3 regions of the Halomonas sp. A020 genome follow, and region 1 is predicted to be linked to each of the others. Evidence: predicted binding sites of a transcription regulator. Region 1 holds the regulator's gene; each other region holds the start of a gene.
The links. Region 1 encodes FliA, which starts transcription of late flagellar genes. Its sites were predicted from a motif close to CTAAAGTTNNNNNNNNNNCNGCCGATA; they were not measured.

Region 1 (10,732 bases):
CAAACTGGGCGAAGACCAAAAATCGCTGGTCGAAGAGGTGGTGCCCAAAGCGATCTCTCTGACCGTGTTGCAGCGAATTTTGCAGAACCTGCTGGATGAAGACGTCTCGATTCGCGATATGCGCACGGTGTTGGACACCTTGGCTGAGTATGCGGGACAACAGAAAGACCCCAATGAGCTGACCGCTCTGGTGCGTATCGCGCTGGGTCGCGCGATTACACAACAGTGGTTTGCTGGCCAGGAGACCCTGCACGTCATGGGACTGGACGCGCAGCTCGAACAAGTATTGATGCAGGCCATGAACGGTAACGGGGCCATGGAGCCGGGGCTGGCGGATACGTTGATGCATCAGGCACAGCAGGCGCTCGAGAAGCACGAAGGCAGTGGTGAAGCGCCCGTGCTGGTCGTTCAACACTCGTTGCGCGCGGTGCTATCGCGCTTCCTACGCCGCCGGATGCGCCACTTGGTGGTGATGTCCCAGGCAGAAATTCCCGACGACCGCACCCTGCGCGTGACCACCCTGGTCGGTGGCCGCTAAATTGGTAACAGGTGAACCATGAGCGTGAGACGTTTTGTAGGAGCCAATAGTCGCGATGTCATGCGCCAAGTGCGCGAAATACTGGGTGACGATGCCTTGATCGTCGCTAATCGCCGCACCGAAGGCGGCGTTGAAATTCTGGCCATGGCCGACGACGCGGTCGACCAGTTCGATCCGTCACCCGCAGAGCCTTCAGAAGTATCGCGAGACGCCCCGGCGCCCGCCGCGGCTTTCTCACTGCCGACACAGCCAGATCCGCTGGAGGCAATGAGCGAGCGCCTGCTCCGAGAAATGCAGGACATGCGCGAGCTGCTCTCTCGCCGTCAGCCGATGGTGGAGTCGCCGCGCGGCACTCAAACGACGTATGAATATCTGCTAGCCATGCTGGTGCGGGTGGGCTTTAGCGCCGAACTCAGCCATGAGGTGCTCGAAGCGCTGCCCGAGGAGTTATTGACCCAGGAAGGCGGCCATGACGCTGCCAGCGCTTGGCTGCGCGAACAGCTCATAGCGCGGCTGAAGGTGCTGGCGCACGAAGATCGCTTTTTCGATCAAACCGGCATCGTGGCGCTGGTAGGGCCTACTGGGGTCGGTAAAACCACGACCACGGCCAAACTGGCGGCGCGTTTCGTCATGCGCCATGGCACTCGTCCGGTGGCGCTCGTGACCACTGATAGCTTCCGCATCGGTGCCCACGAGCAGTTACGTATCTACGCCCGACTGTTGGATACGCCGATGTACGCGCTCGACGCAGAACAGCCTATCGACGAGCTGGTCGGCCGATTGCAAGGCAAACAGTGGGTCATCATCGATACCGTTGGGATGAGCCAACGAGATCAGCGCGTGATCGAGCAGATTGCGCACTTGCAGGGCGGACAGTCGACCGTACGGCTGGTGCTATTGCTCAATGCGGCCAGCCAGCCAGAGACCCTGGAAGAGGTGGTGTTGCGCTACCGTCAGGCAGCGCGGGCCGCAGGGGCCGAGCTCGACGACTGCATCATCACCAAGCAGGACGAGGCCGGGCGACTGGCGCCCGTTCTGGATATCGTAATGCGCCACGGCATGCGCGTACTGTTTGGATCACACGGCCAGCAGGTGCCGGAAGACATGGCCGTGGCCACGCCTTCTGGCCTGATCGACCAAGCGCTCTCGGCCAGTTCGAGCGCTTCGATGGATCAAGGCGGCCCGGCCAGCGCGCCGAGCCTGCCGCGCTGGTCGCGGGATGTGCTAGGCCAGGGGCGCCGGCTGACGTCGGTACTGACTCGGCTGCGCCAACGGGTCGCCGATTTTCACCGTTTGGAGGCCGCCTGGGACATCGCTGCGCTGCCCAGCGTGGTGCAGGATCAGCGTTTAGACACGCTGCTGGCTGGCGCGGAAGCGACCCACGATGCCATGGGCGTCGTATGGTCGCCCAGGCGCAACGAGCGCAACTGTGACTGGTCGATGCCGGACGTGGCGCTCGACGATCAAGGGGCATGGTTGGCACTGACGCGTTTGCAGCATCGCCAACCTGCTGGGTGGCAACCACGATTGGCGGGCTGCGCGGCAGACATCGCCGTTCATCTGCTGCCTACCCTGCCGGAGTCCGACGCGCTGGCATGGCTTAACGACCAGCGCTTGACCTGGGTCAGCGCCGTCAACGCCGGTCAGCGTGTACACTGCCAGGGCGAGCGTCATACCCTGCGCACGCTGTTTCAAGAGAGTACGCTCACCCACCGTGTTGCCATTCGTTTTCGTGGTCAACGCATGCAGCTGTCGACAGCCTACGTGGAGGCCCACGATGCCACCGGCAACGCGGTGCTGGCCTGGGTGGGCGACGTGTGCGATCCAGAAAGCAGCAAGCGTGTCGTGCGCCGCTACTGGCTAACTCCCGCGCGTCTAGGCAGCGACGTTGTATCGCTACTGGTCATTCAGTTACAGAGTGATGGGCTATCCGCGTTGACCAAGCGTGCCTGGCAGCAGCTAAAAGAGGCGGATGGCGGCGAGGTGAGCAGCGAGCTACGCCTGCTCATGGCCAGCGGCGCCGCCGCTGTAGCCAGTCACTTGGATTTGGCCGATGACGACGCGGTGCAAGCGTTGCGAGCCGACCTGTTGCGCCTGCTGGGCAGTCAGCGTAAACACCGCGATACGGCGCTACTCGACGCCTTGGTGCACGTGTTGATGGCACGCGATGCCATTCGCCAGCTCGGTAGCGTCAGTCGCGAGGACCTGATATGAGCGGCCAGGATCAAGCGGCGGGCCTGCGGAAATGGGCCGATCTACAGCGTCAGCAGCGAGCCGCACAGGACGAACCACAAGATACCCATGCGTCCGCCGCTCCTGCCTCGCCGGTCAGTACTGAAGAGGCGGCGGTGCATACCCAAGACGCTCTGGCGCCCACTGTCGCTGCCGCCACTGAACCGGCGACGGTGACGCCACCGCGCCCTCAGAAACCGCTGGTGGTGATAGGGCTACCGCATACCGGCGCCGCACAAGTCGATAAAGTGCGTGGACGTTTGGGGCAGTGGTCGGCGTTGGGGCGTCAGTGGGCGGGCGACCCGCAGGATTGGCAGATTCAGGTCGTCATGGCCGATACGCCGTCGCTGGCCATGCTGGCGAAGGAGCATGCACGATGGGCGCTATGGGTCACTAGCGATGCCGATGGCTTTGCCAGCATGTACCGTGTGCTTCGAAAAGTGCGAGAGCATGGCGGTCCGCGACGCCTGCTGGCACTCCATGAACCGCACCTGCCGCGTCAGGGGCTGCTGGAGAACTTGCGTGACGCCGCCGCTTACTATTTGGATATCGAGCTTTTGTTGCTTGCACGTTGAGACAGATGATCGGCTTGCTGTCGTTAGCGACCTACGCCGAATAGAGGGCCCGCGTATGAGGCTATTTGCCCGACAGACGTTGATAAAAGCCGTAAAGTTGTTAACAGTGAAAAGGGTGAGCCCCTACGCAGCGATGCTGGCAACCATCATGTGGGTCGTTAGCGTCGAGGCGGCAACGGGTAGCTGGAGCCGAGACGTGCCTGGCGTGTTGGTCGCCATGAGCGACCGCACCAGTCAGAGCCAGGCCATTTCGCCACCAGCAGGCATCCCGCTGGGAGGAGCGACGCTAACGCGCGTGCAGTGGCGGTTCGAAACCCCACCGAGTCACCCCGTCAACGCTTGGTTGTGTCACCCTGAGCGCTGCGTGGCACTGTCGGGCATGCGCGGCAGTACCACTGCGCTGGAAGGCATGTTGGCAAATGCGCCGCTGCACTTTCGGTTTGCACTGTCGCCGGGCCAGCGGCCAGTGAGGGTGCAGGGGCTACAGGTGATAGTGAATTATCGGTAAAGGCCGTTCAGCCGCGAGGCACGAGGATGTATACAGCACAAGGCAGGATCAAACAAAGTGAGCTGTTGACCCAATACATGCCACTGGTGCGACGTCAGGCCTTAACGCTGCAGGTAAGATTGCCCGCAAGTATTGAGCTAGATGATCTGATCCAGGCAGGCATGGTGGGGCTATTAGAGGCGCTGGGACGCTTCGATGCTGCCCAGGGTGCCACGTTCGCGACGTTCGCCAGCCAGCGGATTCGCGGTGCCATGATGGACGAGCTGCGCACTCGCGACTGGCTGCCGCGCAGCGTACGTCGTTCGGCGCGGGCAGTGGACGATGCGGTACGCCGCTTGGAGCAGCAGTTGGGCCGCCCCCCTGAAGAGGGTGAAATTGCCCGCGAGCTGGAGATGCCCCTGAGCGAGTACCAGCAGCTGTTGAATGACACCAACAGTGGTCAACTGCTGCCGTTCGAAGAGCTGGTCGCCGATGGCGGTGAGCCGGCGGGTGACGATGCCCAGCATCGGCCGTTTGACCAATTGCTTGATGAGCAGCAGCGACACACCTTGATCGAGGCCATCGAGGCATTACCCGAGCGTGAAAAGCTGCTGATGGCGCTCTATTACCAAGAAGAGATGAACCTTAAAGAGGTCGGCGCGGTGCTGGGCGTCACCGAATCGCGGGTCTCCCAGCTACACAGTCAGGCGGTGAGCCGTCTGCGCGCGCGTTTACGCGATCACGATGAATCCTAATACCCACTCACCCTACTCGGCGAGGAGCCGTTGATGAACCCATCTACGTTGATCGGTATCTTTGCCAGCATGTTGCTGCTGGTAAGCGTGCTGTTCTTTACTGCAGAGTCGCCCGAAAGTTTTATCAATGTGCCGGGACTGGCCATCGTCATCACCGGTACGCTGGCGGCGACCTTCATCAGCTATCCGTTGAAAGAAGTGCTGCGAGTGGTGCGTTTGGTGGGCTTGGTGTTCCGCCGTGAGAATACCTATGTGCGGGACGACATCAACGAGCTGGTGTCCATGTCGCGGCTCTGGTTCAAAGGTGACGTGCGGGCCGTCGAACGGGAGCTCGAGCACACCCGCAACCCGTTTCTACGAACCGGTATTCAACTTGTGATCGCCAATACCAAAGAGGATGAGATTTTCGACATGCTGCGCTGGCGTATCGCCCGCTTGAAAGCCCGCGAACACGCCGAAGCGCAAATTTTTCGCACCATGGCGACCTACGCGCCCGCTTTCGGCATGATCGGCACGTTAGTGGGGCTGGTCAACATGCTCGAAGTCATGGATGCCGGAGACCTTCAGGTCATCGGCCCCCGCATGGCGGTAGCACTGCTGACCACCTTCTACGGTATCTTGCTGGCCAACCTCGTGTTCAAGCCCATTGCCGTCAAGCTGGAGCGGCGCACCGAGGAGCGGTTGATTACCATGAACATGGTGCTCGAAGGGATTTCATTGATCACCAAGCGCCGCTTGCCATCGTTCATTGAAGAGACGCTCAACTCCTTCGTAGCGAACTACCACGATGAGATCCGGGACGCCAACGTCAAACCCCGCCCCGACGTTGGCTCCGCATTGAAAGGGTAGCGCCATGCTTGACCGCGACTCACGGCATGCCCTGGAGCTGCCCGCTGCAGTGGGTGAGAGTGACGAGAGCTGGCTAACCAGCTACTTGGACGTACTCACACTGCTCATCACGCTGTTCGTTCTGCTGCTAGCCTTGGCGCCGCCGAGCGGCGGCGAAGGGCAGAGCCACGAGGCCCTGAGCGTCGCCAGCGCCGTGACCTCACTGCCGCTCGCTAGCTTGGCCACGGGTATTCAGCCACGCCATGAAGGGTTGCAACCTCATATGGTGGGACTCGACATTCCCGGTGTAAGCGTCTCGCAAGGTCAAGAGGGCGTGACGCTGCGCATCGACGACAGCCTTTTGTTTCCCAGCGGCAACGATGTGCTAACGCCCCAAGGGCAAGATGTGTTAGAACGACTCTCTTCCGTGCTGGCGACTTTCGATGGGCAAATCTCCGTTGAAGGTCATACCGATAACGTGCCTATCTCGACGCCGAGGTTTCCATCGAACTGGGAGCTCTCAGTAGGCCGTGCCATTGCGGTCGTGCGCCAATTAGAGCGGCAAGGCATTGCCATTTCACGTATGCGGGCGGTCGGTTATGCCGACACCCAACCCATGGAAAGTAACGCTACCTCGGAAGGGCGAGCAGCCAACCGGCGCGTTGAACTGCTGCTGAGGCAGCAGGTCGAGGGGTAAAGCACTATCTCGAGGCTATCTGCGTGTCGAAGCATCACTCGCTACTACAATCGTTTGGCGCCGTCATGGTGCTCGACGGTGAGAGTCGGCGCATTCAGGCGGTCAGTCGCAACCTAACCAAACTGCTGGGATTGGCAGACACCGAGCTCCGTGCGATTTCCCCCGCCACCGTGCTGGGCAAGCGGTTGAGCCAGCGATTGCGCCAAGAGCTGCATGGACGCCAGCGGTTAGCGAGCCCGCTGGCCTTCCGTCGGCTACATGACACTACGCGCCTGCAGGTTCACGCTTATCGCACGCATCGCCACGTGGTGGTCGAAATCGAGCCCCTCAGCCCGCTGGGCAAACGACGCCTGCTGGGGACCGTCAACGAGCGCTTGATGCGTCTAGCCGAAGCGACCCATCAAGAAGAACTGCTGGATTATTTAGTGACCGCCGTGCAACAGCTCACCGGTCATGATCGCGTCTCGGTCTGTCATTTCGACAGCGATTGGCACGGGCTGATCGTCGCCGAAGCGCAAGGCGGGCACCTGCCTGCGCTGCTGGGCCAACGCTTTCCTGCCAGTGACTTTCCGATCACGCTGCGCCGCACCTACGAGCGCCATCCGATCCGTTTGATTCATGACGCCAGCGCCCATGCAGAACCGCCGCTGCCGTGTACGCCAGAGGGCGAGAGCGTCGATTTGCGCCACTGCTTTTTACGTGCCCCCGCGCCGGAGCGTCAGCGCTACTTGCAACGGTTGGGCGTACGCGGTGCGATGAGCCTGGCCATGCAGGGCGACACCGGGCTGTGGGGCTTGCTGTTCTGCCACTCGGCAGCGCCTCATCCGGTGTCGCCGCCAGTCCGCGATGCCGTTCGCACCCTCGTCCAGATGGCGACCCAGCGGCTTTTGCTACTCAGGGCTCGACAAGAGGCCCGCTATCTTCAGCGCGTACAAGATAGTTTGGTGCTCTCGACGAATGCCCGTGTCGAGCCGCAAAGCCCCATCGAGTTGTTGTCAGCCCAAGCGGAGACATGGTGCTCGCTGTTTCGCGCCCACGGTGTTGCACTGTGGCTGAAAGGCAGCGTTTACGCGGACGGTCATACGCCCGACGCCGCAGTCGTCGCTCAGTTCGTCAAACGGCTCGACAAAGCGCATCGACACAGCGGGCCTTGGTGTACCCGTGGCGTGGCCAGCGAGCCCTTGACCGAATCCCTGAACATGCCAGACCAATGTGGCATTCTGGCCGTGCCGCTGCCCATGAGCGTGGCTCAGCGCGGCTGGCTGATCTTCTTTCGCCCCGAGCAGGTAGAAACGCTTTACTGGGCGATGCAACCGACCTCGGCACCGCTACCCCCGGTGATGGTGGCGCCGTCGGCGGCCTGGTGCGAAGAGGTAGTGGGCAAAAGCGAGGCGTGGCAGCGCGTCGAGCGCCTGGCGGTGATGGACCTGGGAGAAGACCTGACGCTGGCGATCTCCGCTTACGAGATCAGCACGCTGAACATGCATTTAGAGCGTGAGCGTAAGGCGCTTGCCGCTGCTAATCAGCGCTTGGAGCAGCTCGCCCACTTCGATCCGCTCACCCAGGTGTGGAACCGCTACCGTATCGAACAGGCCATCGATGCCGAACTGGTCGCGGCCAAACGGTACGGCGCTGCCTTTGCGCTGCTGCTATTCGATGTGGATCACTTCAAGCAGATCAACGATACCCACGGACACAGCGTGGGCGACGACGTGCTGGTATCGCTGGCGCGCCTGGTGGAAACCTCGCTACGTGGCTGTGACCACCTGGGCCGCTGGGGCGGCGAAGAGTTCGTGGTGCTCGCCACGCACTCGGACATGGACGCCGCGGTCGGCTTGGCTGAGCGGCTGCGTAGCCTGGTGGCGACACTGCACGTCAGCGGTCTGGATCAGCCCATCACGGTGAGCATCGGTGTCGCCATTTGGCAGCCCGGCGATAGCTGTAAAACGTTGATGGCCCGGGCCGACGCTGCCATGTATCGAGCCAAGCGTAGCGGCCGTAACCGCGTAGAACTCGCCGAAGAGCGCGTGACTTAAGGCGTGCGGGCCGTCTCGGCGGCCGCACTGCACAACGCTTGCATGCGCGAGATGGCCGCATCTGCACCCGCCAGGCTAAAGGTCATGTACCAAGGCTCCCGCTCGTTCTGATCGAAGCCAAGGAAGAGCTGTTCCCCCGACTGCATTTCCTCGATCAGCGTCTCCATATCTTGCAAATAGAAATGGGCATAAAAGCCGTCATCGCCGCGCTCGGTAATGAACTCCGCCATGGTGTCGATGATCGGCTGGTCGTCGATGCGTAGCCGCGTCGGCACGAGGTTCACCGCACGGCTTTCGCCTTGCTGTTGCGCCAGCGTCACTCGCATCTCGAGCCAAGGCAGGTCGCAGACACCCTGGGTCGTGTTCACGCTGAGCGTAGCGTCTGAGTAGCTGTGGGTCTCCACGGCGCGGAAGTGGCGTTCGTCGCCAAGGCTAAGGGCCATCGACTGCCAGTGCCCGTGGGGTTCGGTAGAACTCACGTTGAACGTGGCCGCCAGCGCCGGGTTCGCCAGCAGGAGCGTGGACAACGCGTAGGAAGAGAGTGCGCGAGTGGGGCTCATAGATCGTATCGTCATCGAAAACCCTAAGCCTATAGCGTGTTGTGAATAATCAAAAGGGTAAGGTGCTGTTTTTTCTATATCTAGTGGGTTTGTCTAAAAAAAGCAGCCGATATAGTAGAAAGTCGGGGCTATACTCTCTGGCGATGCCTTGTATCATCGGGCCGTTTTAGCCGCTATTGATCCCTCGTGAAGGAGTTTCGTGACATGAACACCGCAGCCAAGGCGATGAAGACATCCAGTGAGGTCCCTCTGCAGGCCCCCTCAAGAGAGATCTGGGATGCCAAATATCGGTTGAAAGATCGCCATGGCCAGCCGGTAGATCAGGATGTCTCGGCGACGTTCGAACGCGTGGCGCGCGCGCTAGCGGCCGTCGAGGGCGAGCACGCTGACGAGTGGCTGCCCAAGTTCCGCTGGGCGTTGGAGAACGGCGCGATTCCCGCCGGCCGTATTCTCTCCAATGCCGGTGCCGACGCCTACAAACCCGCCGTCAGTCTGATCAATTGCACCGTCTCGCGTACCATCCATGACTCCATGCGCGATATTCTCGATTCCGTGGTCGATGCTGGGATGACCCTGAAATCGGGCGCGGGCATTGGCTACGACTTTTCGACGCTGCGACACAAAGGCGCTTTCGTGTTTGGCGCAGGCGCGGGCACCAATGGCCCGCTGGCCTTCATGGATATCTATGACAAGATGTGTTTCACCGTGGCATCCGCCGGGGGACGTCGCGGTGCCCAGATGGGGACCTTCGATGTCGGTCACCCCGACGTGCGGGACTTCATCCAGGCCAAGCGTGAAGCCGGGCGGCTGCGCCAGTTTAACCTTAGCCTGCTGATCACCGACGAGTTCATGGAAGCAGTGAAGCACAACGCCGACTGGCCGCTGGCTTTTCCGCTGCACCCAGGTGAAAAAGAGGACGTTAGTGCTGACGACATCATTTACCGCGACTGGCCGGTGATCGAAGAGGGCTACACGGTGGATGATCAGGGGCGCGTGGCCTGCCGCATTGTCGAAGTGATCAAGGCCCGCGAGCTGTGGGACACGATCATGGCCTCCACCTACGACTACGCCGAGCCAGGCTTCATCTTGATCGATCAGGTCAACCGTATGAACAACAACTGGTTCTGTGAAGATATTCGCGCGACCAACCCGTGTGGTGAACAACCGCTCCCACCAGAAGGGGCCTGTCTACTGGGATCGGTCAACTTGACCAAGTTCGTGATCGAACCGTTTAGCGCCGAGCCGCGCTTCGACTGGGAGCGCTATCGTAACGTCGTGGCGATCTTTACCCGAATGCTCGATAACGTAGTGGAAATCGCCGGACTGCCGCTTCCCCAACAGCAGCGCGAAATCGAAGCCAAGCGCCGCCACGGCATGGGCTTTTTAGGGCTCGGTTCGACACTGACCATGTTGAAGATACCCTACGGTTCTCAGGCATCGCTGACGTTCACTGAGGAAGTGAGTCGTCACCTCGCGTTGGAAGGGTGGAAGCAAGCGCTGGAACTCTCTAAAGAGAAGGGCATGGCGCCGGTGCTCGAAGAGGAGCACACCATCACGCCAAAAATGATGCGCGAGCGCCCACAGCTGGCCAGCGACGGTTACGAGGTCGGTGACAAAGTGCCGGGCCGCATTCTGCATGCCCGCTATAGCCAATACATGGCCAAAGTGGCCGAGCTGGAGCCGGACTTGGTGGCGCAGCTCGCCGAGCACGGCGCGCGGTTCACTCATCACAGCTCGATTGCCCCGACGGGCACTATTTCGCTCTCCATGGGCAACAACGCCTCGAATGGTATCGAGCCGTCGTTCTCACATCGCTATTTCCGCAACATCATTCAGTCCGGCAAAAAGACCAAGGAGCAGGTGGAAGTGGTCTCCTTCGAGCTGGCCGCCTATCGCCACTTCATCGCTGCCGATGCGGTAGAAAGCGATCTGCCGGATTACTTCATCACCGCCGACTCGGTGTCGCCCGAACAGCACGTCGCCGTGCAGGCCGCCGCGCAGCAGTGGGTAGATTCTGCCATTTC
Region 2 (10,732 bases), 1.4 Mb from region 1:
CCAGCATCTCTGCCTCGGACGTGGCGGCCAGAAACCCCATTCGGCAAATACCCCTTGGCGTTGCTGCCACCAACACCTCGCCAAACGGCGTGGGATGAATGCCATAAACGATCTCCACACCCTCCCCTTGGCGCTTGAACTCGCCGGGTGTCACCGCTTCCAGCGTCACAAAATGGTCGTACAGCCGCGAGCCGCCACTCAGGCCCAGCGCATGAGCGGTGTCGCTAAGACTCTGGGCCGAAGCAATCAGCTGCTTTCCCCGCGTCAGCGTCAGCGCCTGCAAAAAGCGCTTGGGACTAACGCCTGCATAGCGGCAAAACAGCCGCTGAAAATGGAACGCGCTCAAATGCACCTGCGCCGCCACCGTCTCCAAACTCGGCTGCTGGGTGGCGTTGGCCACCATAAAGGCCATGGCTTTTTCTATTCGGGCATAGTCGTTCATCGCGTCGGTCTCTCAGGCATCGTTGCGAACCACCTATCGTGACCCAAGCATAACCAGCGAGCACGCCCAACCCCACCCGAATCTTGCGCACGTCACATATCAATTTTGTGCAATACCCAGATCGCGCCCCGCTTGCACACTATCACCTCCCTTCTGGAGGATCATCATGAGCACATCGCTACTGCTACCCATGTCGGCCTTTGCCCTGGCGGCGTCCATTTCACCGGGGCCGGTCAATATCGTTTGCTTGAGCAGCGGTACCCACTACCCCCTTCATAAAGGGCTCATCTTCGTGACCGGAGCGACGCTTGGGTTCCTTGCGCTGTTTCTGGGCATTGGCGTGGGGCTCTATTCGCTGCTGCATGTCACGCCCTGGCTAGAGGAGGCGCTACGGTGGGCCGGTATCATGTTCTTACTCTACCTCAGCGTACGTTTATGTCAGCACGATGGACGAGTGAGCGAGCACGACCCCCACAAAGCCCCCGGCTTTATCACCGGCGCGGCCATGCAGTGGCTCAACCCCAAAGCGTGGCTGGCCTCGGCGGCAGGCATTGGCGCGTATACCAACGGCAACGATCCTTACTTGATTGGCCTATTCGCCGCGCTTTATCTACCGATCTGCTGGCTGTCGCTGGCCAGCTGGGTGTACGCGGGGGCGTTTCTCAAACGTTACCTGCACCGGCCTATCGTGCTCCTGACGATCAACCGCTGCTTGGCGGTCGGCTTGGCAGCAAGCGCGCTATTTCTACTTCTTGAATGACGGCGCACGGTATTGGTGGGGCGTCGCTGCGACCAGCCGCTTGAAGGTTCGCTGAAAATGGGGCTGATCGTTGAACCCTGCCGTGAGCGCCGCCTCGACGATGGGCTGACCCTGCCTCAGCACCGCCTGCCCTAACTGAATACGCTGATCGATCAAATAGGCATGGGGCGTCAGGCCGTAGTGCTGCTTGAACGCGCGAATCAAATGCCCCGTGCTGTACCCCGTTTGCTGGGATAACTCTTCCAGCGAAATATCGCGGGCGCAGTGCGTGCGCAAATAGTCTGCCACTTGGGCCAGCAGTTCAGGCGTCGGCGCGGGTGCCAGAGGTGGCTCCTCCGCCAGTTCGCTCATCAGCGTAGTGAGATAGGCGGTGACTGCCTGCCGCTTGCGCTCGATCGCGACGTGCTCATCCAACAAACCGTCGGCCATCTCGCAAAACGAGTGGAAGAGACTCGGCCGGCGGATGACCGCAGTCGCAATGTCTTGCCACTCTGGCGCAGGTAGTAGGCCAAGCCCATAGCGCAACTCGCTCATCCAGCGAGCATCCACATACAGCATGAGGTACGCCCAAGGCTGGTTGGCGATGGGGTTACAGGCATGCACCCAGTGAGGGTTCATCATGACCATGTCACCGGCACGAATCTGATGTGAGGCATCGCGATATCGAAACGTACTGACCCCGGCGGTCACGGCCCCCAGCGACCAATGCGCATGGCTGTGAGGGGCATAACATACCTGCCACACATCCTGAATCTTGCGCAGTTCGACGTGGGGCATACGCTCGTCACGCCAGAAAATAGGCTGTGCTTTATTCATGTTCACCTATCCGTTCACCCTCGTATTGACCAATGCGCCGACACGCTACACATGGCGATAAATCACCAGAAGACGATGACGCAACCGTTGCTCTAATAGCTCCGCTTGCTGGGGGCTCACCGCGCCCGTTCTGGGGTTAATCGCCGTGAGAGAAAAGCGTGAAAACCCTTGCATAAAGGAGTAGTCGAGTTGGTTCACGCTGGCCACACTTCCACAGCATGGAAGCGTTTGCGGCATTAGCCCAAACCCGCGCACTAAATCGTAATCTTGATCCATCAGAAGATGCCACTGGGGAAGGGTCAGCTCCTGCCCACACAGGTGACAACGAACGTACTCAAAATTACTGCCGCAGTCATGAAACTGCACGTATTCAGACACGGCGGCTTCAAGCGATTCGGCTTCCGGCATCCATTGCCATAACGTCTCCTTAGCACGGGATACCTGCTCCTCCGCGGGCAGGTAATGCGGGTCTGCTGGAATAAAAACGATGTGGTGATCGCTCATAGGGTTCGATCCATGACACATGAAGACGCTTACTGACTACTTCCCAGAACCACTATGGCACTTTTGAGCGGTGCTCTCTATAAAAGTACCGCCATGCCCTAACGCTGCCCGCCGCATGGTCTACGCTGGACAATACCCTTTTCCATGCACAGTATGGGCCGCCGAAAGGATCGGCAACGCCATTCACGTCAGGAGGACACCATGGCCAGTCAACCCCCGACACATCGGGATGCGGTTAAACTGTTCGCCCGCTTGGGCTACGCCTCGCGGGGGATCGTGTATTTACTGGTAGGCGGCTTAGCCGCGCTCGCCGCGTTAGGCCAGGGCGGCCAAACCGAAGGCAGTCGTGGCGCACTAGAGAGCGTATTGGCCGCCCCATTCGGCAAAGTAATGCTGGGTATCATTGCCCTTGGGCTAGTGGGCTACGCCACTTGGCGCACACTGCAAGCGCTTCAAGACACCGACGGCCATGGCAGTCAACCCAAAGGGTTGGCGATCCGCGCGGGATTGCTGGTCAGTGCCGTGACGCACACGCTGCTGGCTTTTTTTGCGGCTCAGTTGATCGTCAGCTTGGGTGCATCCGGTGGCTCTGGCAGCGGCTCACAGGATGCCGCTGGCTGGCTGATGCAGCAGCCATTAGGTCGCTGGCTGGTCGCGGCGGTAGGCGCAGTCTTGATTGGCGCAGGCATTGCCCATGCCATTAAAGGGTGGAAAGCCAAATTCGACCGCCACTTCTCCATGCCCACTCACGTGCAGCGTTGGGCATACCCCGTCTGTCGCTTTGGCTTGGCGGTGCGGGGTCTCGTCTTTGTGATCGTGGGCAGCCTATTTATCATCGCGGCGTACCAATACAATCCTAGCCAAGCAGGCGGCACGGCGGAAGCCTTGAGCACGCTGAGACACCAAGCCTTCGGCCAGTGGCTGCTTGCGTTCGTTGCCATCGGGCTGTTCGCATTCGGCGTGTATAGCCTCCTCACGGCGATTTATCGCCGCATCAACCCTTCCGTATAGCGACTCGACCCATGGCCTTCACTTCCACGCGAACCAAGCAGTGGTTCGAGCGTATCAACGGCTCGAAAAACATGCTGTGGCTGCTCGCCACGCTCTCTTTCCTAGAGACCATCATTTTGCCGATTCCCATCGAACTCGTGCTGATTCCGCTCATGGCGGTGAATCGTCAACGCATTTGGGCAATGGCCACCGCCACCACGCTGGGCTGTTTAGCGGCGTCCATCGTCGGTTACGGCGTGGGCATGGTGTTGTACCAGTCCGTCGGCACTTGGTTCATCGACTTCATGGGAATGCAGCAAAGCTATCAGGCGTTTCAGAGCTTTTTCGACCAATACGGCTTTGCCGCCATTTTAGCGATTGGCATTTTGCCGATTCCGTTCCAGGTGGCGATGATTACCGCTGGGCTCTCGGGCTACCCGATCGTGCTGTTCGCCCTGGCAGCACTGATGGCTCGCGGGCTGCGCTACTATGGCCTGGCGTGGCTGGTACATCGTTTTGGGCACCGAGTGGAAAGCATGTGGAAACGCCACGCGCTGAAGACCAGCCTAGCGCTGGGCAGTGTGGTGCTTCTGTTGGTGCTGGGGATGCAGGCGCTGGCGGGGCTGATCGTGTAGAAAACACAATAGCCGCCAACGTTGGCGGCTATTGATGGGCGCTCGAATCACGTTACTGCACGTAGTAGCCGCTCACTCGCCACGTGCCCTCTTCCAGATGTGGCGTGACGACTTCGACCACGCGCTGGTTGTTCGTGAACTGGGTTTGAAAAGCGAACTCTTTGTAGTCGTTGCGCGGCGCCCCAGGCATCGAGGTGTACTGCGACATGCGGATGCGCCGCCGCGACTCGACGCTGCCCAAATCGTTGCGGGCCAGCGTCACCACGCGCTGCAGCATGGTGGGGGAAAGCGGCGTCTTCAACAGCGGTGACGACTTTTCCCAAGCCTGCTCATATTCACCTTGATCGATCGCTTCCAGCCAAGCGAGCGCGGCCGCTTCCGCCGCCTCGGTGGTAGACGCCTGCACATAAGAAGTCATCGCCAGGAGCAACGCAGAGAGAATGAGAGCAAAGGGTTTTGGCATGGCAGCCTCGTATGGCAATCGAATGTGTCGTGCGACTTTAGTAGTTATCGGACCATCACACGATTTCTTTAATCACATTAACCCTAAAGCGCTAGCCAAACTGTGAAAGAGTGCAAATTTGATCGCCGCTTGGCCAAGCCACTCCTACGCCTTCTCAAACCCCAACCGCTCGTTTACTATGCGCCACCCAATGTATTTCAGCCCTCACCATTAGGCCATCATGTCCGTTAACGCACTCTACACCGACCTTTCTGGCTACTACGATTTGATGTGCGTCGACATCGACTACCAGGCCCAAAGCAACGCTATTCGTCGCCTGCACCAAATTTTTGGTAACACAGGCAAACGCCATCTGGACTTAGCCTGCGGCACCGGCCCTCACGTGCGTTATTTTCTGGATGCTGGCTACACCAGCAGCGGGTTGGATATTAACCAGCCGATGCTGGATATCGCCGCCCAACGCTGCCCAGAGGCGCACTTTTCATTGCAGGATATGAGCAGCTTTGAGGTCGACGAACCGCTGGATCTCATCACCTGCTTTCTTTACTCCATCCACTACAGCGATGGTCTAGAGAAGCTAAGCGACTGCATTGCCAGCGCCCAGCGCGCCTTAAGCGAGGGCGGCGTGTTCTGCTTTAACGGGGTAGATAAGCAGCGCATTAATAACGATCTGTTCGTTAAGCACACGGCGAAACAGGCAGACGCCGCGTTCACCTTTCGCTCGGGCTGGCACTACAGCGGGCAAGGGGCACGGCAGTCGTTACGGCTGAGCATTGAGAAAACAGAGGCAGGCGCAACGCAGGTGTGGAACGACGAGCACCCCATGGTGGCGGTCAGCTTTAGCGAACTTATCGCCCTGCTGGAGCCTACCTTCGAGGTGCACGTGTTTGAGCATGATTACCAGACCATCACGCCCTGGGATAACGTCTCAGGCAATGCGATCTTCGTGTGTGTGAAGCGCGAGGGCCTTGTTTAGCCTTTATCGTTCGGGCGCAGCTGAAGCTGAATACCCATCAGGAAATTGCGCAGCATTTGGTCTTTACACTCACGGTAGTTCTTATGGCTCGGCTTGCGGAAAAACGCGCTGAGCTCATGATGGCTTAGCGGCAGCCCCACCTGCTCAAACACTTCTAATACATCGTCGGCCTTCATGTTCAGCGCAATACGCAGTTTTTGAAACACCATATTGTTGTTCAGCTGCGATTCTGGCGCAGGCTGTGGGCCTTCACGCTTGCCGCGCTTAAAGCTGATGAAACCGTTCAAGAACGCGGCCAGCTCGCGGTTCTTCATCGTGACGAAAGCGTCGTCTTCGTCTTTTTTCAGCCACGCGGTGACCTGCGGCTGGGTAACGGGCACTTCTGCCAGCGCGAAAATATCCACGATGGTGTTGTCTTTTAAATCAAAGGTGTAGCGGATACGGCGAAAAATATCGTTATTGGTCAAAATCAGGTTCCTAACCGGTAGTTAATGTTGCCAGCAGCTCATCAATTTCTGCTTTGAGTTCGTTATCTTCAATAGTGTGGGCACTGGCCTGGGCCTGCTGCAAGCGCTCAATCGCCGCCTGGGTGTCGCCCAGCTCCACTTGCAGTGCCGCCATCGAAAAACCAATCGAGGCAATGTGGTCGTTCGACTGCTTCGCCACCGCCTTATCCAGCGCTTTTTGGTAGATCGGCAGCGCGTCTTCTAGCTCTTCGGTGAAGTCGGCCAGGGTTTCCCACTGCTCCGGGTGGTCTTTCTCGGTGTTCTCGTGCTCGGTGCAGATCGCCTGCAGCTCAGCATACAGCGCTTCAAAGGTGGCGCGGTCATCTTTGGCAGCGGCCTTCATCAGCTTTTCGGCGAGTTCGTACACTGCCTTGTAAATTTTGGTGTTAATCATGGACCACTACCCCTATTGCTCAGTAACAGATGACGCAAAACAGACTCATAACAAACCCGGCAAGCGTGAGCTTCTGGGTGAATGGGGGGATTATACCTTGTGGGGATGGGGGTACGGGGGAAAGGTTGGATGGAAATAAACGCGTATTCGAGCAACGAACGGTTGATTTTACGCTATGCTGCACCACTTTTTATTTTCGACACCCCTTACGACACTCTGTCAGAGCTTCTCATGCCCTTTTCAAAACTAGGCTTATCCAGCCCTCTCGTTCAGGCGATTACCGAACTCGGTTACAAAACGCCAACGCCCATCCAAGAACAAGCGATTCCTGCCATTCTGTCGGGCAAAGATTTAATCGCCACCGCACAAACCGGCACGGGTAAAACCGCTGCCTTTGTGCTGCCACTGCTGGAACAGTTCAGCAAAGCAGCAGAGCCGCTGCGCGGTAAACGCATCCGTGCGCTGATCCTTGTTCCCACCCGCGAGCTGGCGGTTCAGGTGGAAGCCAGCGTGGCGCAATACGGCAAGCATACCCCGCTAACCTCAATGGCCGCGTATGGCGGTGTGGATACCGCGCCGCAAAAAGAGCGCTTGATCGAAGGGGTGGATATTCTGGTCGCCACACCGGGCAGGCTGCTGGATTTGGCGCATCAGCGCGCGCTCCACTTTGATGAACTACAAGTCATGGTGCTGGACGAAGCGGACAGAATGGTCGATATGGGCTTTGTCGATGATATCCACAAAATCATCGTGCGCCTGCCGGAGAACCGTCAGAACCTGCTGTTCACGGCCACCATGACTAACGACGTGCGCGCCATCGCCCACGCGTTCTCAGACAGCAAAATGACCGATATGGCGGCGGACATCTCCATTACGCCCAACGTCCGCGCCGCCGCTACCATCAAACAGTGGCTGATCACGGTCGACAAAGACACCAAGTCCGCCCTGTTAAGCCACCTAATCACCGAGCAAGCGTGGGATCAGGCGCTGATTTTTGTCGAGAAAAAACACAGCGCGGCCAAGCTGGTGGCTCAGTTGGAAAAACGCGGTATTCAAGCGGATTCCATCCATGGCGGCAGAAGCCAAGCCATGCGCGAAAAGGTGTTGGATCAGTTCAAATCGGGCGAACTGAAGTACCTAGTAGCTACGGGCGTCGCCGCTCGGGGGTTAGATATTGGCGAACTCAGCCGTGTGGTGAATTACGATTTACCCTTCCAGCCAGAAGAGTACATCCACCGCATTGGCCGCACCGGCCGCGCGGGTGCCTCCGGTGAAGCCATCTCGCTGGTCGATATCAGCGACTTTAAAAACCTGTGTGCGATTGAAAGGCGCTTGAAAAGCACAATTGAGCGCAAAGAAGTGGAAGGCTTCCCAGTCAAAAAAGCCGTGCCCGCGTCTAACTTGAACCACGTTAAAAAAAGCAGCCGTTAAGCGTTAACCAAGAAGCTCACCTTTAAAAATACAAGGGTGAGCTTCACCTCTACTCAGCGGGCGAAAAAGCATCCAGCAGCTCCGCATTCGTGGGGTATTTCTCCAACAGTGCAAGAAGCTTCTGCGCGCCTTCTATGGGCTTAAGCGGTGTTAACGCTCTGCGCAGGGTGCGTACTTTTTCAAACTCCTTAGCATCAATCAACAGCTCTTCTCGGCGGGTACTGCTTTTGGCAATATCAATCGCCGGGAAAATTCGTTGATTGGCCACGTCCCGTGATAGCACCAGCTCCATATTCCCAGTGCCCTTAAACTCCTCAAAAATCACCTGATCCATACGGCTTCCCGTATCCACCAGCACCGTGGCCAGAATGGTGAGCGAACCGCCGTTTTCGATTTTTCGCGCCGCGCCAAACAGCTTGCGGGGGATTTCCATCGCCCGGGCATCCAACCCACCCGACATCGTGCGCCCATTGCCCCGCTGCTCGGCATTATGAACCCGCGAAAGCCTGGTGAGTGAGTCGATCACAATCATCACATCGTGCCCCTCGCCTGCCTGCTTACGCGCCATATCCAGCAACTGATCAGCCATCCGCACATGGTTCGCGTAGCTTTCATCTGACGACGAGGCATGCACTTCAGCCGACACGCTGCGCTTAAAATCGGTCACTTCTTCCGGACGCTCATCAATCAGCAAGGCATACAGCTTTATCTCCGGGTAAGCCTCTGCCACGGCTTGGCAAATATGCTTTAACAGCGTCGTTTTGCCAGAGCCGGGCGGTGCCACAATCAAGCCCCGCTGTCCCATTCCGATGGGCGTAATCAAATCCATCGCCCGCACGGTGCGCGGCTGATCACTCGGCGCTAGATACAGGCGTGGGGAAGGATGGATAGCGGTGCCGTTGAGGAAGCGTGTTATGGGGTCGTTGGAGGTTTGTTCTTCGACTTCGCTGGTGGGTTTGGGCTCTGGTGGTCTTTTGGTTTTGAGGCTTAGGGTTTTGCGGGTCATGGTAGGGTGGATTGCCTTTTAAATTTGGGTGTTCATGATTAACCCCCGTGCTAACCCATGTTGAGGCCTAGCGTGAAGTTACGAGTTATTTTTTCATCTAAACAGCTTCGTAGGAATGTATTCATCGCTCGCATATCATTCGATGAGTAAAAATCGAGCATCAAGGTGTTAAATTCCTGCTGCCGTTTGGCTTGCACGTTGATCACCGGGAAGCCGTTAGCCAACAAGATACCGTTCATCATGAAACGTCCTGTGCGCTTGTTGACGTCCCAAAAAAACTGAGCGCGAGCCATTTGTAAAAATGCTGTGATGCCCTGATCGTAAACATCCGTCTCACCGTAGACTTGTTGCTCCACTTCTCGCCATGTTGCATCCAACTCATCGGGAGCAGGCGGCTCGTACTCAGAGCCAGCTATAGTGACATAACCTGAACGGAACTTACCCCACTCTAACGCTTCTTCTTTTCCGGCGATCTCGTGAATACTCAGCGCCGTTTTTTTGTCGAATGTAAACTCACCCTGCTCGACCAAATCAAAAATGAACGCCCACGCTTTGGCTTGGTTGATCGCCATGTTCTGATCGCTAATGCGATGCCCACCTACGGTAATGCCATCAAGAATGGTCTGCACCTCGGGCAGCGTCATGGCAACGCCTTCCAGATTCACCGCATCGTAAACCAGAGCAGGCACATCTCTTTTAGCCAGCTGTACGGCCAGGGGTAAATTGGGTTTCATGTCCCACATATTAGCTCCTGATGGGTGCATAGGGTGATAGGTTACGCTAACGGCCTGTGGTTCTTTGGTCACCATAGACGAAAATTTCACTACTGCGCGTTTTGATAACGCCTCCACGCCTAGCTGACGTGCAGGTTTGTAGCCGAGTAGCGGCGGAAAGCGGTCACCGTGATGCCGCTTGTTAGCCATCACAAGCACACCGTTGCAGCTCTTCCTTCAGCTCCCCCAGTCGCTCTTCTATTTTTATAGCTTGAGCTTCCTCAATAGGCATAAATGTTTCATTACTTCTGTCTGATAGCCTCTGGCATTGTTCAGCAAGATCAAAAAGCAAAGGAATGACTCGGCTCTCTGAATGAAATCCCAAGGCGGCTTGCCAACGCAATATGGCTGCTCTAGACAGCCCAGTAAGCTCCTTATCACCGGAAAAACACCTGTTTACCGTTGTCAATACACGACGCTCTGCCGAAACTCTATTCAAAAATGTATTCGTCATATCGCTTCTCGCAGAGAATCTACCCATTTTGTTAATGTTGCTTCGGTAATGGCACGAACGGCATAAGTCGGATCGAAATCGATTTTTATACCTCGTGTCGAACTATGTCTTGCCAGCATAATGAGCCTATAAATTGAGTACTCCAGTGGACACTCAACCGGTAGGCGATAGGGCGCATCAGCCGAAAAACACGGCTGCTCCAACATTGCCCAAGATGCACACATGGCGATATCTCGAATCGCTGTATGAGCTATACCCAACTCGTATACCACATTGCTAGTCCCATTTTTCAGCTCGTTTAGAGACTCCTTTAGCAAGACCTCTAAATCATCGATATCATCTGTGATAGTTGAATAAGGAGCTGGCGGCCCTAAACTGGATAGGAAAGGTTGGTCGCCATAACAGTGCACACACTTAGCCTCAAGATAAAGGTGCCAAGCAAATAGCCTCCCTTTATTAAAATATTCTTTGATCACTTCCGGGGTGTACACACTCCACTCATGTGGATATTGAGAACGATTTCTTGAAAAAGGAACCACAAGAACATCGACATCTGAAGTAGGGGTTACTTCTCCTCGGCAA
Region 3 (10,732 bases), 720 kb from region 1:
GCTGGCTGCTTGGATGCTGGCCCTGCTTGTCCCAAGGTGCTGGGCTATATTTGGCCGTTAGGGTGAAGGTGTCCGGTTCGGTATCATACTGGCTGAGATAGCCACGCGTTGCTAAATAGTGGGTGGCCATCTCTGGGTCAATGCTACTCAACAGCCGGTGGGTAAAGTCATGCACCCCATGAACGGCGTCCATTAAAAAAGCCAGCTTAAGTAATCGGGTAGGTGCCATACACGCCAAACGATGTTCATCGGGTGTGAACACGGCTTCGATGGTATCTAGTTGAGTGGCTTGCTGGCGTTCTAGCTTTTGCTTTCTAGGCAAGTGGCTATGGTGGATAGGCTGATCAAAGCGGTAGCATTGAAACCCGTGCTGCGTCATCCACTGAAAAATAGTCGCCACATCGGGCTGACGTTGACAAGTGGGCATTAACGGCAGGCGCACGTGGATCAGCAGCGTTTCTTTTAGATATTGCGTACCATTTTCCAGCACGGCCAGGCTGTCGTTGAGTTCATCCAGTAACAGCCAATCGACCTGATTTAGGCCCTCGATGGCGTCTAACTGGAGGGTAGGCACGGGCACTTTAGCCAGCACTTGTGAATCGCTACGCTTGCGCTCGGGCAGCTGCTCGGGTGCCAGCGGCTCCAGGGTACCGCTTTTCTCCGGGGCCATGCAGGCGTAAAGCGTGGCCGGTTCACCGTTGCCAAGCAGCGCATGTGGAAACACCTGAAACTCATCCAGGCCTTTTAGCTCTTCCTTATCCGTCAAGCGGCTAGCAGGGTCGAAAATGATGGTCGCGAGAGCATTCAGCTTCATCAGGTCATCAAAATTTTTCTGGAACGGCAGGCGAGCGCCGTTATCCATCACCATGATGCGGCCCTGAAACTGCCAGCTGAAATCGGCAGTGGTATCGGTGCGGTCTGTGTGCATTTTTAGCCTGTTATTCTCCGGGCGGAAGCAAAAGCGGCGTTAGGCGCTGCGGCTGAGCCGGTACTAGCCCGCAATAAAGCAGCAAATCATGACCTTAGGATAACAAGAAAACGATAACGTAAAGCAGTAAATACCCGTCACAAAACGTGGTTATCGGTCAAAGCAATTACACCAATGGCTCCCGCAGTGTGCTGTAATTTTCTGGCATGTGCTCATCCATGGCGATGACCTCCGAGTTGCTAAGCCAGAAGCTTATATTTTGTTAAAAAGGCTATCAATCTCTGTCTTTAGCTCAACAATCGCTCCTGCAGCCTTACTAGCAATTTTCTCCTTTTCTTGTTCGGTTTTTCCCGACATAGATCCAGCAATTACGGAGTTTGCAATCACCTTAGTGACAAGACCATCGATTTTCTTTTTTGATTCGATTTTTTCAGCGTTAGAAATAGACAAAATAATATCTCCTATATATTAAAAACGGGAACCCTTAGGCTCCCGTCGGTATGCACTACTTCAACCTTTCGGCTAAGTGTCAGATTAACCCAGCAGAGAAAGAACGTTCTGCGGAATCTGATTAGCCTGTGCCAGAACAGAGGTACCCGCCTGCTGAAGGATCTGAGCACGGGTCATGCTTGCCACTTCAACGGCATAATCCGCATCTTCAATGCGTGAACGAGCAGCAGAGAGGTTAGTAGCATTGGTATCAAGGTTAGTAATGGCGTCTTCGAAACGGTTTTGCACCGCACCCAGCTCAGAACGCAAACCATCAATAGTACTCAGTGCACTATCAAGCGTAGCCAATGGGTTAGCTGTGGCTTCTGTTACATTAGCTGCTACATCGGTTAGACCTGCACGGGCGGCATCTAGGGGTTGTGCCTCAGCTCCGCCACGAATAGAAAACTCAAGTACGGCCGCTGCTGAAGCAGTACCTGCGGTGGCGACAGCGAAATCAACCTCGTAGAAATCTGCTGCAGAACCAGAACCAACTCGTGCAAGGAAACTGCCATCTTCACGCTGTACAAGCGTTGCTGAAGTCACGCCTGCAGGTACGGCGGAGGTATTCAAGGTCGGCGCAGCAGAAAAAGTTACTGCATTCGCACTAGCATCAGCTGAGGCTGCAGAACCAAAATTAAAGGTGGTACCATCTACAACTAATGTAGACAATTCAGTTGAGCCACTGCCAAAGGTCACGGCTTCGGGCTGCTCAATACCACGAACACTGAAGTCATCAATATTCAGGGCGCTAGAGTTGATAGCTTGAAGCGCAATAGAGATAGTTTCTCCATCGTTTGCACCCACTTGGATGTCCATTGCCTGAACACCATCAGCAAGCACCTTGGTACCGTTGAAGTCTGTTTCAGCGGAGATACGATCGATTTCTGCTAGACGCTGGGTAATTTCATCTTGGATAGAACCCAAGTCAGCTTGGCTGTTCGTACCATTTTGTGCTTGAACAGTTAGTTCACGAATACGCTGGACGTTGTCGTTAATTTGGTTCAGTGAACCTTCAGCAGTTTGCGCAATAGAAATACCGTCATTAGCATTACGGCTAGCTTGGTTCAGGCCGGTGATCTGCGCAGTCATACGGTTTGCAATTGCTTGACCAGCCGCATCGTCTTTTGCGCTGTTGATGCGCATACCAGAGCTCAAACGCTCCATGCTAGTCGTAAGCGCGTTTTGAGATTCGCGCAGATTCTGCTGGCCAATCATGGAAGTAATGTTGGTATTGATCACTGACATGGTGATTCTCCTTGCGTGTGAACTGGCCGTCAGGCCCGCTTTTCGGCTACTTGTTGCGCCGTTATATTGATTAACGGCCTGATGAGGAGAACCTTTAGGGGAAGTAGTAAAAAATTATGTAATATTTGGTAACTGGGCGATATCGGTAGTAGGCTGGAGTCACCTTCGACGCTGCCTCTTACCTCAGAAGTGAAAAAGCCCCCTGACGATGGGGGCTAGCGGACAACGGGTAGCGATTACCTCTTACGCCCCAGCTGTGCATCCAGCGCATCAAATTGCTGGGTGAGGTAGGAACTCATGCTGTTCATTTGCGCAATCATCGCGTCTAACTGGCCGAACTGAGAGCGGTAGCGGCTGATGGTGCGCTCGATGGTCACTTCCATGCGTACAAAGCGTTCGTCTAGACTTTTCACGCGGTTTTCAGCGCCGCTAATGGCCAGCTTGACGACTCCGTTGTTGCCGAGCATTTGCTCTACGGTGGTAGTGAGTTTCCCTGCCATTCCGTTCGCGGTTTTATCACCTGCAAAAAAATCGCTCAGCGCTTGGGGGCTATTGGCGACGAGATCACTCATCTTAGCGTCGTCCACTTTCAACTTACCATCACGCTGCAAAGTGATGCCTAACTGGTTCAAGGTGCCTAGCTCGCCACCTTCCACACCGCCCGTTAGCACACTGCGCAGGCGACCTTCAATGGTGCGTACGGTGTTATCGCCTACCAGCTCACCGGCGGTGTCAGCATCGCCGCTGAAGCTGGTGAGCTTGCCAATGGTGCCTTTTAAATCGTTGAACGCTTTTACGAAGCCGTTGATGGCTTCGCGCTGCTTTAGCGTGTCGCGCTCGATATTGATGGTACTGGTCGCCGTTTCGCCATCGGCAATGCTGAGTTCGGCTAGGTTCAGCGTGACCCCTTGAATGGCCCCTTCTATTTGATTGTTGGCACTGCTAATGGAAATACCGTTGACCGTCAGTGCTGCATCTTCGCCCGCACGCTTGGTGGCGGTATCTTCACCAAAAGGGCCTGCTACCGTTACCGCCGGGTCTTGACTGGTATCGACAAAGCTAAAGCTGGCAATAGAAGCATCCGCGCCGGTATTTTTAGAGCTGAGCGCCAGCCGGTAGCCTTGGCCATCGTTGATGATGGTGGCGTTAACGCCTGCATCTTTATTGGCGTTGATGGCATCGCGTATCGCGGAGAGGCTGCTGCCAGGGGCGATATCAATATCCACAGAGTCCGCACCGCCAAAAGCCAGCCGTAGGGCTGTCGCGCCCTGGAGGTCTAGCGCGGTGTCTCGGTCAGTCACACGGGTTGAGGCCAGCGTGCCGGAAGTGGCTAACTGCGATACCTCTACCCGATAGCTACCGGGCAGCGCGCTGGCAGACGTCGTGGCTTTAATGGCATCACCACGCACGTTCGCAGAAAGGCTTTGGTAGAGTTTCGGGTCGTTGAGCTTTGCTAACGCATCTTGAAAACTGTTCAATGACGTTTGCAGCTGGCCATAGGCAGAAATTTTTGCCTGCTGCTGCTTTTTCTGCAGCGTGATAGGCGCGAGTTTACCGCGCTCCGCTTCTTGAAGCTGATCTAATAAACCGGTGAGATCCAGGCCAGAGCCGACGCCTAGGGAGGTTATTGTCGCCATGCAGATGTTCCTCGATGCAAAAGGCTAAACCCACAGTCATTAATAAAATGCGCCAACGGTGGCGTTGCGACTGGATAGATAGCATGTTTATCGACGGAACAGCGGCCAACTTTAGGCTTTTTTTACCTCTTAACGACAGATAGCTCATTCCTTCAACAAAAACGCCTGCTTAGCGCAGGCGTTTTGCAACATTTTTAGCTCTAGTGCATTTAGTCGCGGCCTAACTGAGCGTCTAGCGCATCAAACTGCTGGGTAAGGTAGCTGCTGGTTTGGTTCATTTGAGCGATCATGCTATCCAACTGACCAAACTGGGTACGATAGCGAGAAATGGTCTGCTCGATGGATTGCTCCATGCGCGTGTAACGCTCGCCCAGCGACTCAATGCGGGTTTCAGCACCAGAAATAGCACCGGATACCGTGCCATTACTACCTAACAGCTGCTCGATGGTTTGGTTGACTTGGCCTGCCATACCTTCGTTATCGGCAGCGCCTGCAAAAAAGGCAGAGAGCGCATCCTGATCATTGGCAATGGCATCATCTAGCTTGCCGCTATCGATTTCCAGCGTGCCGTCTCGTTGCAACGAAATACCGATATCCGTCAGCATGGAGAACTGGCCCTCTACGCCACCACCCAACACGCTGCGTAAACGAGACTCCACCGTGCGTACCGCACTATCACCCAGCAGTTCACCGGCAGCGCCGGTTTCAGCATTAAAGCTAGTGAGTTCGCCAATGGTGCCTTTTAGATCGTTGTAGGCATCGACAAAGCCGGTAATCGCTTCGCGCACTGCACGAGTATCTTGCTCGACTTTCACCGTGCTGTCGCCTTCGGCCTGAAGGTTGAGCGTGACGCCCTGAATCGCACCCTCTACTTGATTAGTAGGGCTGGTAATGGCAATGCCGTTTACATTCAGAGAGGCATCGGTGCCGGTTTGCAATGTGTTATCAATATCGGCAGCAAAAGGTGCCGTGTCAGAAAAGCTAAAATTGGTGATAGAGGCCTCGGCGCCCGTCTCACTCGAACTTAGCGCTAGCCGGTAATCCGTTCCATCGAAAACGATAGTCGCATTAACGCCGGACTCTTCGCTGGCATTGATAGCATCGCGTATGTCTTCGAGGGAGCTATCTGCGGCAATGGTTACGCCTTGCGTGCTGCCATCACCAAAGGTGAACGTTAGCGTCTGCTCAGTGGTGGTAAGCGCCTCGTCCTGGGCAGTCACGCCTACCGATGCCAAGGTACCGCGAGTCGCCAGCGTATCCACCGTAACGTTATAACTCCCGGGCTGCGCTTCGCCATTCGCCGTTGCCGAGAGCGCCTCACCTCCCACGTTGGTAGAAAGGCTCTCATAAAGCGAGCTGTCATTGAGTACGTCGGCCGCGTCTTGAAAAGCAGACAAAGCCGTTTGCAGCTGGCCGTAGGCAGATATCTTGGTTTGCTGGGTTTCCAGTTGCCGTTCGATGGGAGCCAGCTTGCCGCGCTCAGCGTCTTGCAACTGGTCGAGCAGGCCGTTGAGATCCAGCCCTGAACCGATACCCAATGAAGAAATGGAAGCCATACGTTACTGTCCTTTTTTGAAAAAGCCGCCTGCCGTGCTGACGCCCCTTATCCAATACGATTCGATGTCGAAGTAGTTATTGATGTTTTATCGGCCAGCGTTTCAAAAACTTTAGGGCGCCCCCCATCCTGGGTGACAATCCTCACACTCCCTGGATGAGCCATCTACTTTGTTGGCCAGTGTAGACAGCCTACATGGCGATTGGATGACGCTACCCAGCACCTGATATAGACCTTGGTCTAATCCCCCTCCTGCATTATAATGCACTGCAGCACATCCATTTTGCTGCGAATGCAGGAGCCTCCCCCATGCCCGCCGAAGCGTTACACTCTGCGTCGACCGCCTCCTTCCATATTCAGCGCAGCTTACGACACTGTCTCTCCAGCGTGGCCGAAATGCTGTATGAGAGCGGACACGTGCTCGAAACCATCACACTGACACAGCGAGGTCTGTCCCGCCAAGAGCTGGATAGGCTTCGCCAGCAGCACCCGCGCTGGGCGATTTGCCAAACCACCTTGGAAAAGAGCGACGCCGCCATGTTCAATGACTATGGCCGCTTGGTGTTGACGCCATTGGGCCGAGAGCTAATGTTCGATATGTTTGGTCAAGGTGCCGCCGACTGCGCTTGAGCATCATTAGCGATATGAAAACGCCCGCTGAGAAAGCGGGCGTTGGCAGATGCTGATGTCGCGCTGCGTTAGCACTGATATTTCAGTACTAACGCTTCGATTCTGAGAGAACCGCTTAGCGCAGCCCTAACAGCGAAAGAATAAACAGCACGACAACGATCAGGCCGATGATATAGATGATGTTACGCATAATGGCACTCCTTGCTTTTGCGTTTCATGGAAATCAAAGGGTTGCTTCCCTTCAACGGGTGCTTTTAGCGTAGCAGGCTTTTCATCGGTTTGCGTAATGTCCGTCAGCGTTCCGCTGAGGGAACCTTGTCTGTGCATGGCTTTCAGAGCCGTACCACTCTCTTCTCAGGTATCGCCATGAAAACGACGGCTTTTATGCTGGCGTGTGCAATAAGTGCGTTGACCGTTACGCCGGTCCTTGCGTCAGCCCCTTCATCGGAGGCGCTGCAAGCACTCGATCGACAGGCCCGAACCCTCGATCGTCTACACACCGTCGTGGTGGCACATGACGGTACGATCATTCATGAGCATCATCAGGGCGGTCCCGGCGTCTCGGAGCCTGCCAACGTCAAGTCGCTTTCTAAAACGGTATTGGCCGCCGTGACCGGCGCGGCCATCGAATCAGGCATTATCGAATCGGTGGATCAGCCCCTCGTAGCGCTACTCGATAGCGTGCCGAGCAGCGCCGATCGTCGAGTCAACGACATCACGGTCGCTCACCTGTTGGCCCAGCAGGCTGGGTTGGAGCGCACCTCCGGCAGCAACTACGGCGCTTGGGTAGCTAGCGCTCACTGGGTCAACGATGCGCTTACACGCCCGTTCGTCGACCGTCCTGGTGGTCGAATGCTCTACTCTACTGGCACCAGCCATTTGCTGTCGGCAGCGCTGACTCAGGCCAGCGGCGAAAGCACGCTTGCACTTGCGCAGCGCTTGCTGGGCGAGCCGCTTGGTATTGCGATTCCCCCTTGGCCGCAGGACCCTCAAGGGATCTATTTTGGTGGGAACGACATGCAGCTTTCCCCACGCGCGCTCATTGCGATTGGGGAGCTATACCGTAATGACGGCAGGACCGATGGCCAGCGCGTGCTGCCGGAGGGTTGGGTAGAAGCCTCTTGGACGCCCAGAGGCCAATCGCCTTGGACAGGCGATGGCTACGGTTTTGGCTGGTTTATGACGACGCTCGCGGGTGAAGACGTTGCTTACGGGAGAGGATATGGCGGGCAGGCGCTGTATGTGATTCCTGAGCGCGACATGACGGTGGTGATTACGTCAGACCCAACGCCGCCCTCTCCCGGCGGTCAATTTCAGCAATGGTTGAATGAGCTGGTCGTCGGTTTATTGGAGGATGAGTAGCGCGGCGCAAGAAACGTCACGCCCTCGCCAACTACTCCCCTTTATGCGCCAAACTCATCAAGTAGAGCGCAGCGGCCAGCGCCAGTACGGACAGTGCCAAGTAGATCGCATCCAGCGGTGTGGCGAAGCGAATGTCCACCACAGCGCGGAAGAACTCGATGATCACGGCCAGAATCACCACGCGGGCGATTTTGTCTTTCAACTGATCCAGCGAGGCGACGTTGAAGGGGTGGGCGGGGTAACGCACCTCGGCTTGGTCGATACGCGAGACGAACAATCGATACACGCCCAGCCCGAAAATCAGCAGCACGATGGCAATCAGATAGATATCCACCGCGATAATGATGTCGGGCACCAGGGTGTCATGGATATTTTGGCTGTCGTCCACCAAGTAGTAGTGCAGCACATCCCCCACTACCTTGAAAATATCCAACGTACCGACGATAAACAGCATCAGCGAGCCCAGCAGGCTTGGCACCACCGCCAGCATGACCAAAAAGCGCGAATTCCACAGCGCCGTCTCGATACGCCTCTCCCAAGTAGACTGCTCGTGAGGCGGCTTGGGTGGCGGTGTCGACTGAGGTGAAGGTGAGTGACTCATCGTAGACGCATTGCTCCTTATGGTATCCAAGCCCATCACAAACGTACCTTGACTCTGCCTAACACGTCGACCAGCGGAGCCAGTTCACAAGCAGCGCTTGGTAAGCATTAAATAAGATTCATCAAGACGACCGTAAACGTTACGCCCGTCAGCAAAAACCCCAGCGCGAGCATCAGGCCATCTCTCGCCACCAACCCCAGCCCAAACAGCGAAAGTGCCAATCCAGCGCCGTTGGCACTGAAAGGGATGAACTCCATGGGTGGCATCGCTAACGCCACCAGCAGGCAAGCGAAGGCCGTCACCCGAATACCGATATAGCCCGTCATCCACGCCAAGCGCACGCCCAGCAGTCCATCGACCCAACGGGCCGGTTTTTTCATGTAGTGCAGCCCTTTATCGAATTTATGCCGAGACAAAGAGCGGTTGAGCAACCAACCAGGTAGCCAAAACGTTGCTCGACCGATCAAAAGCTGCACCGACGTGAGCAGCACCAAGGCGGCCATCAGCGTTGGCATTCCGGGGATATCACCAATGATCGGCGCCAGCGTAATCAAGCCTGCCAACAGCAGCAGCGGACCAAACGAGCGCCGCCCCACCGCATGCACCACATCATCCACGCTAACCTGCGCGTTTTCCCGCTCCATCCGTTCCATGGTGTGGATCAGTTCGGTTAAATTCGTTGCTTCCTGCGTATCGCTCATGGGCGTCTCGGCGCTCCTTTGCCGTGAGTGTTGCGATGGATAGCGCTCTCGTCAGGTGAATGGCTGAGTTTGCTGCGAATGAAGTCGCTGTGGCTGACGTAAAGTAGATCCGCCAGCCGACGAATGCGATGCTCTTCCAGCGGGTCGAGCGAGCCATCGGCCCAGGCCAGCTCCCACATGAGGTTCACCAGCTCCAGGCGCTGATCGTAGTCGTAGTGCTGTTTGATCAGGCTAACGAACTGATAGTGATCCACTGCATCGTCGACCTCCGCCTCTGCCAATGCCATCAACTGGCTGACATCTTGCTCATCGAGCCGGTAGCGCGCCATCAGCATTTGCTTGAGGGCCGCGCGCTCTACGTCGCTCTGATCGTAGTCCGCGCGCATCACCTCACACAGTAGCGCTGCCGAGGCTAGCTCCAGGGTCAGGCTTTGATCATCACGCTGCTCAGGCGCAGAGAGGGCCTGTTGAAAAAAAGAGTGAATGGCATCCAGCACGGCGAACTCCTCCTGTCAGTGGCTAGCTTAGGACTCCAAGATGCCTCGAGAGTGCCGCCTCAATCCTTGCGCTTGGCAAGCTGCTCTTTGAGCTGTTTGGGCACTTGTTTGATGATCAGCCGATCTTGGGTTTCGTCATATTCAATACTGGAACCCAGCAGGTGTGAATCAAAGCTGATCGAGACGCCCCCAGAGCGACCGGTAAAGCGACGAAACTGGCTGATGGTGCGTTTGTCCGGCGGAATTTCCGGCGAAAGGCCGTAGTCGGCGTTGCGAATATGGTCGTAAAACGCCTTGGGCTGCTGCTCGTCGACGAGCTCGGAGAGCTCTTCCAGCGTCATGGGTTCGCCACGGCGTAACTGCTCGTGGGCGTAGTCGACCAGCGTATCGGTTTTTTCACGGCTGGCATCGTCGTCCAGGTCCTCTTTTTCGACGTAGTCGCTAAAGGCTTTCAGCAGCGTACGGGTTTCGGCAGGAGCATCGATGCCCTCCTCCATCCCTAGCAGCGCCGCGACGCCGTCGGCCAGCTTTTTACCGCCGCGATCCTTCAGGAACGACACGTACTGCGTGCTTTCCGTACCGCTCTGCCACTGGGTCAGGTTGATGCGGGCCGCCAGGGTGAGCTGGCTCGTATTGAGCTGGGCGGCGGGCACCGCCTGGTGTGCGTCGTTGAAGCCAATGCCTTCCCGCTGATGCACGAGCGCCATGAACAGCGTTTCGGTGTCACCTTGACGAAGATGGGCGATGACCAAGAAACCGCCCACCGAGAGCTGGCCCTGCAGCGTTTGAGCCAGCCGCTCGGCCATGGCGCTGGCCAACTGGGCAAAGGTTTGCTCGTCGGCTTGATACGTCTTGAGCCACGCCACCAACGGCCCCGCTTGCTCACCCTGCTCGGCAAAACGCCCCCAGCCTTTTGCCTTGGTGTTGTAAGTGTCGTTTAGCGCGTTCACCAAGCTTGCCATCACCGCGTCATCGCTGGCGGTGTCGGCCTCGGTAGGTGGGGCAGTCACACTCAAGCGTTCGCCGTCGAGGGAAGGCTCCAAGCGGTAAACGGTACTGTGTAGTAGCGGCATAAACAAACATC

Region 2: the regulator FliA is predicted to act here: its motif matches at 4,656-4,682, upstream of FRH_RS13175 (DUF4019 domain-containing protein).
Region 3: the regulator FliA is predicted to act here: its motif matches at 5,947-5,973, upstream of fliD (flagellar filament capping protein FliD).

Annotation. Positions count from the first base shown of each region.
Region 1 is NZ_AP022850.1:1,429,512-1,440,243, forward strand. It holds gene flhA (flagellar biosynthesis protein FlhA) at 1-538, shown strand, start outside; gene flhF (flagellar biosynthesis protein FlhF) at 557-2,752, shown strand; gene FRH_RS06595 (hypothetical protein) at 2,749-3,345, shown strand; gene FRH_RS06600 (flagellar protein FlhE) at 3,461-3,853, shown strand; gene FRH_RS06605 (RNA polymerase sigma factor FliA) at 3,880-4,587, shown strand; gene FRH_RS06610 (MotA/TolQ/ExbB proton channel family protein) at 4,621-5,436, shown strand; gene FRH_RS06615 (OmpA family protein) at 5,441-6,112, shown strand; gene FRH_RS06620 (sensor domain-containing diguanylate cyclase) at 6,136-8,148, shown strand; gene FRH_RS06625 (hypothetical protein) at 8,145-8,708, opposite strand; gene FRH_RS06630 (adenosylcobalamin-dependent ribonucleoside-diphosphate reductase) at 8,913-10,732, shown strand, end outside.
Region 2 is NZ_AP022850.1:2,820,298-2,831,029, reverse strand. It holds gene FRH_RS13205 (methylated-DNA--[protein]-cysteine S-methyltransferase) at 1-442, opposite strand, end outside; gene FRH_RS13200 (LysE family translocator) at 609-1,202, shown strand; gene FRH_RS13195 (AraC family transcriptional regulator) at 1,188-2,018, opposite strand; gene FRH_RS13190 (hypothetical protein) at 2,064-2,522, opposite strand; gene FRH_RS13185 (DUF1206 domain-containing protein) at 2,724-3,533, shown strand; gene FRH_RS13180 (VTT domain-containing protein) at 3,545-4,147, shown strand; gene FRH_RS13175 (DUF4019 domain-containing protein) at 4,200-4,610, opposite strand; gene FRH_RS13170 (class I SAM-dependent methyltransferase) at 4,831-5,586, shown strand; gene FRH_RS13165 (DUF1456 family protein) at 5,583-6,053, opposite strand; gene FRH_RS13160 (Replicative DNA helicase) at 6,064-6,486, opposite strand; gene FRH_RS13155 (DEAD/DEAH box helicase) at 6,718-7,917, shown strand; gene rho (transcription termination factor Rho) at 7,967-8,923, opposite strand; gene FRH_RS13145 (Fic family protein) at 8,974-9,846, opposite strand; gene FRH_RS13140 (hypothetical protein) at 9,839-10,150, opposite strand; gene FRH_RS13135 (nucleotidyltransferase domain-containing protein) at 10,147-10,732, opposite strand, start outside.
Region 3 is NZ_AP022850.1:711,801-722,532, forward strand. It holds gene FRH_RS03255 (hypothetical protein) at 1-928, opposite strand, end outside; gene FRH_RS03260 (hypothetical protein) at 1,181-1,378, opposite strand; gene FRH_RS03265 (FliC/FljB family flagellin) at 1,463-2,665, opposite strand; gene fliD (flagellar filament capping protein FliD) at 2,902-4,302, opposite strand; gene fliD (flagellar filament capping protein FliD) at 4,512-5,858, opposite strand; gene FRH_RS03280 (hypothetical protein) at 6,167-6,487, shown strand; gene FRH_RS03285 (serine hydrolase) at 6,854-7,849, shown strand; gene FRH_RS03290 (YqhA family protein) at 7,881-8,450, opposite strand; gene FRH_RS03295 (exopolysaccharide biosynthesis protein) at 8,558-9,151, opposite strand; gene FRH_RS03300 (TerB family tellurite resistance protein) at 9,148-9,648, opposite strand; gene FRH_RS03305 (nucleoid-associated protein) at 9,708-10,721, opposite strand.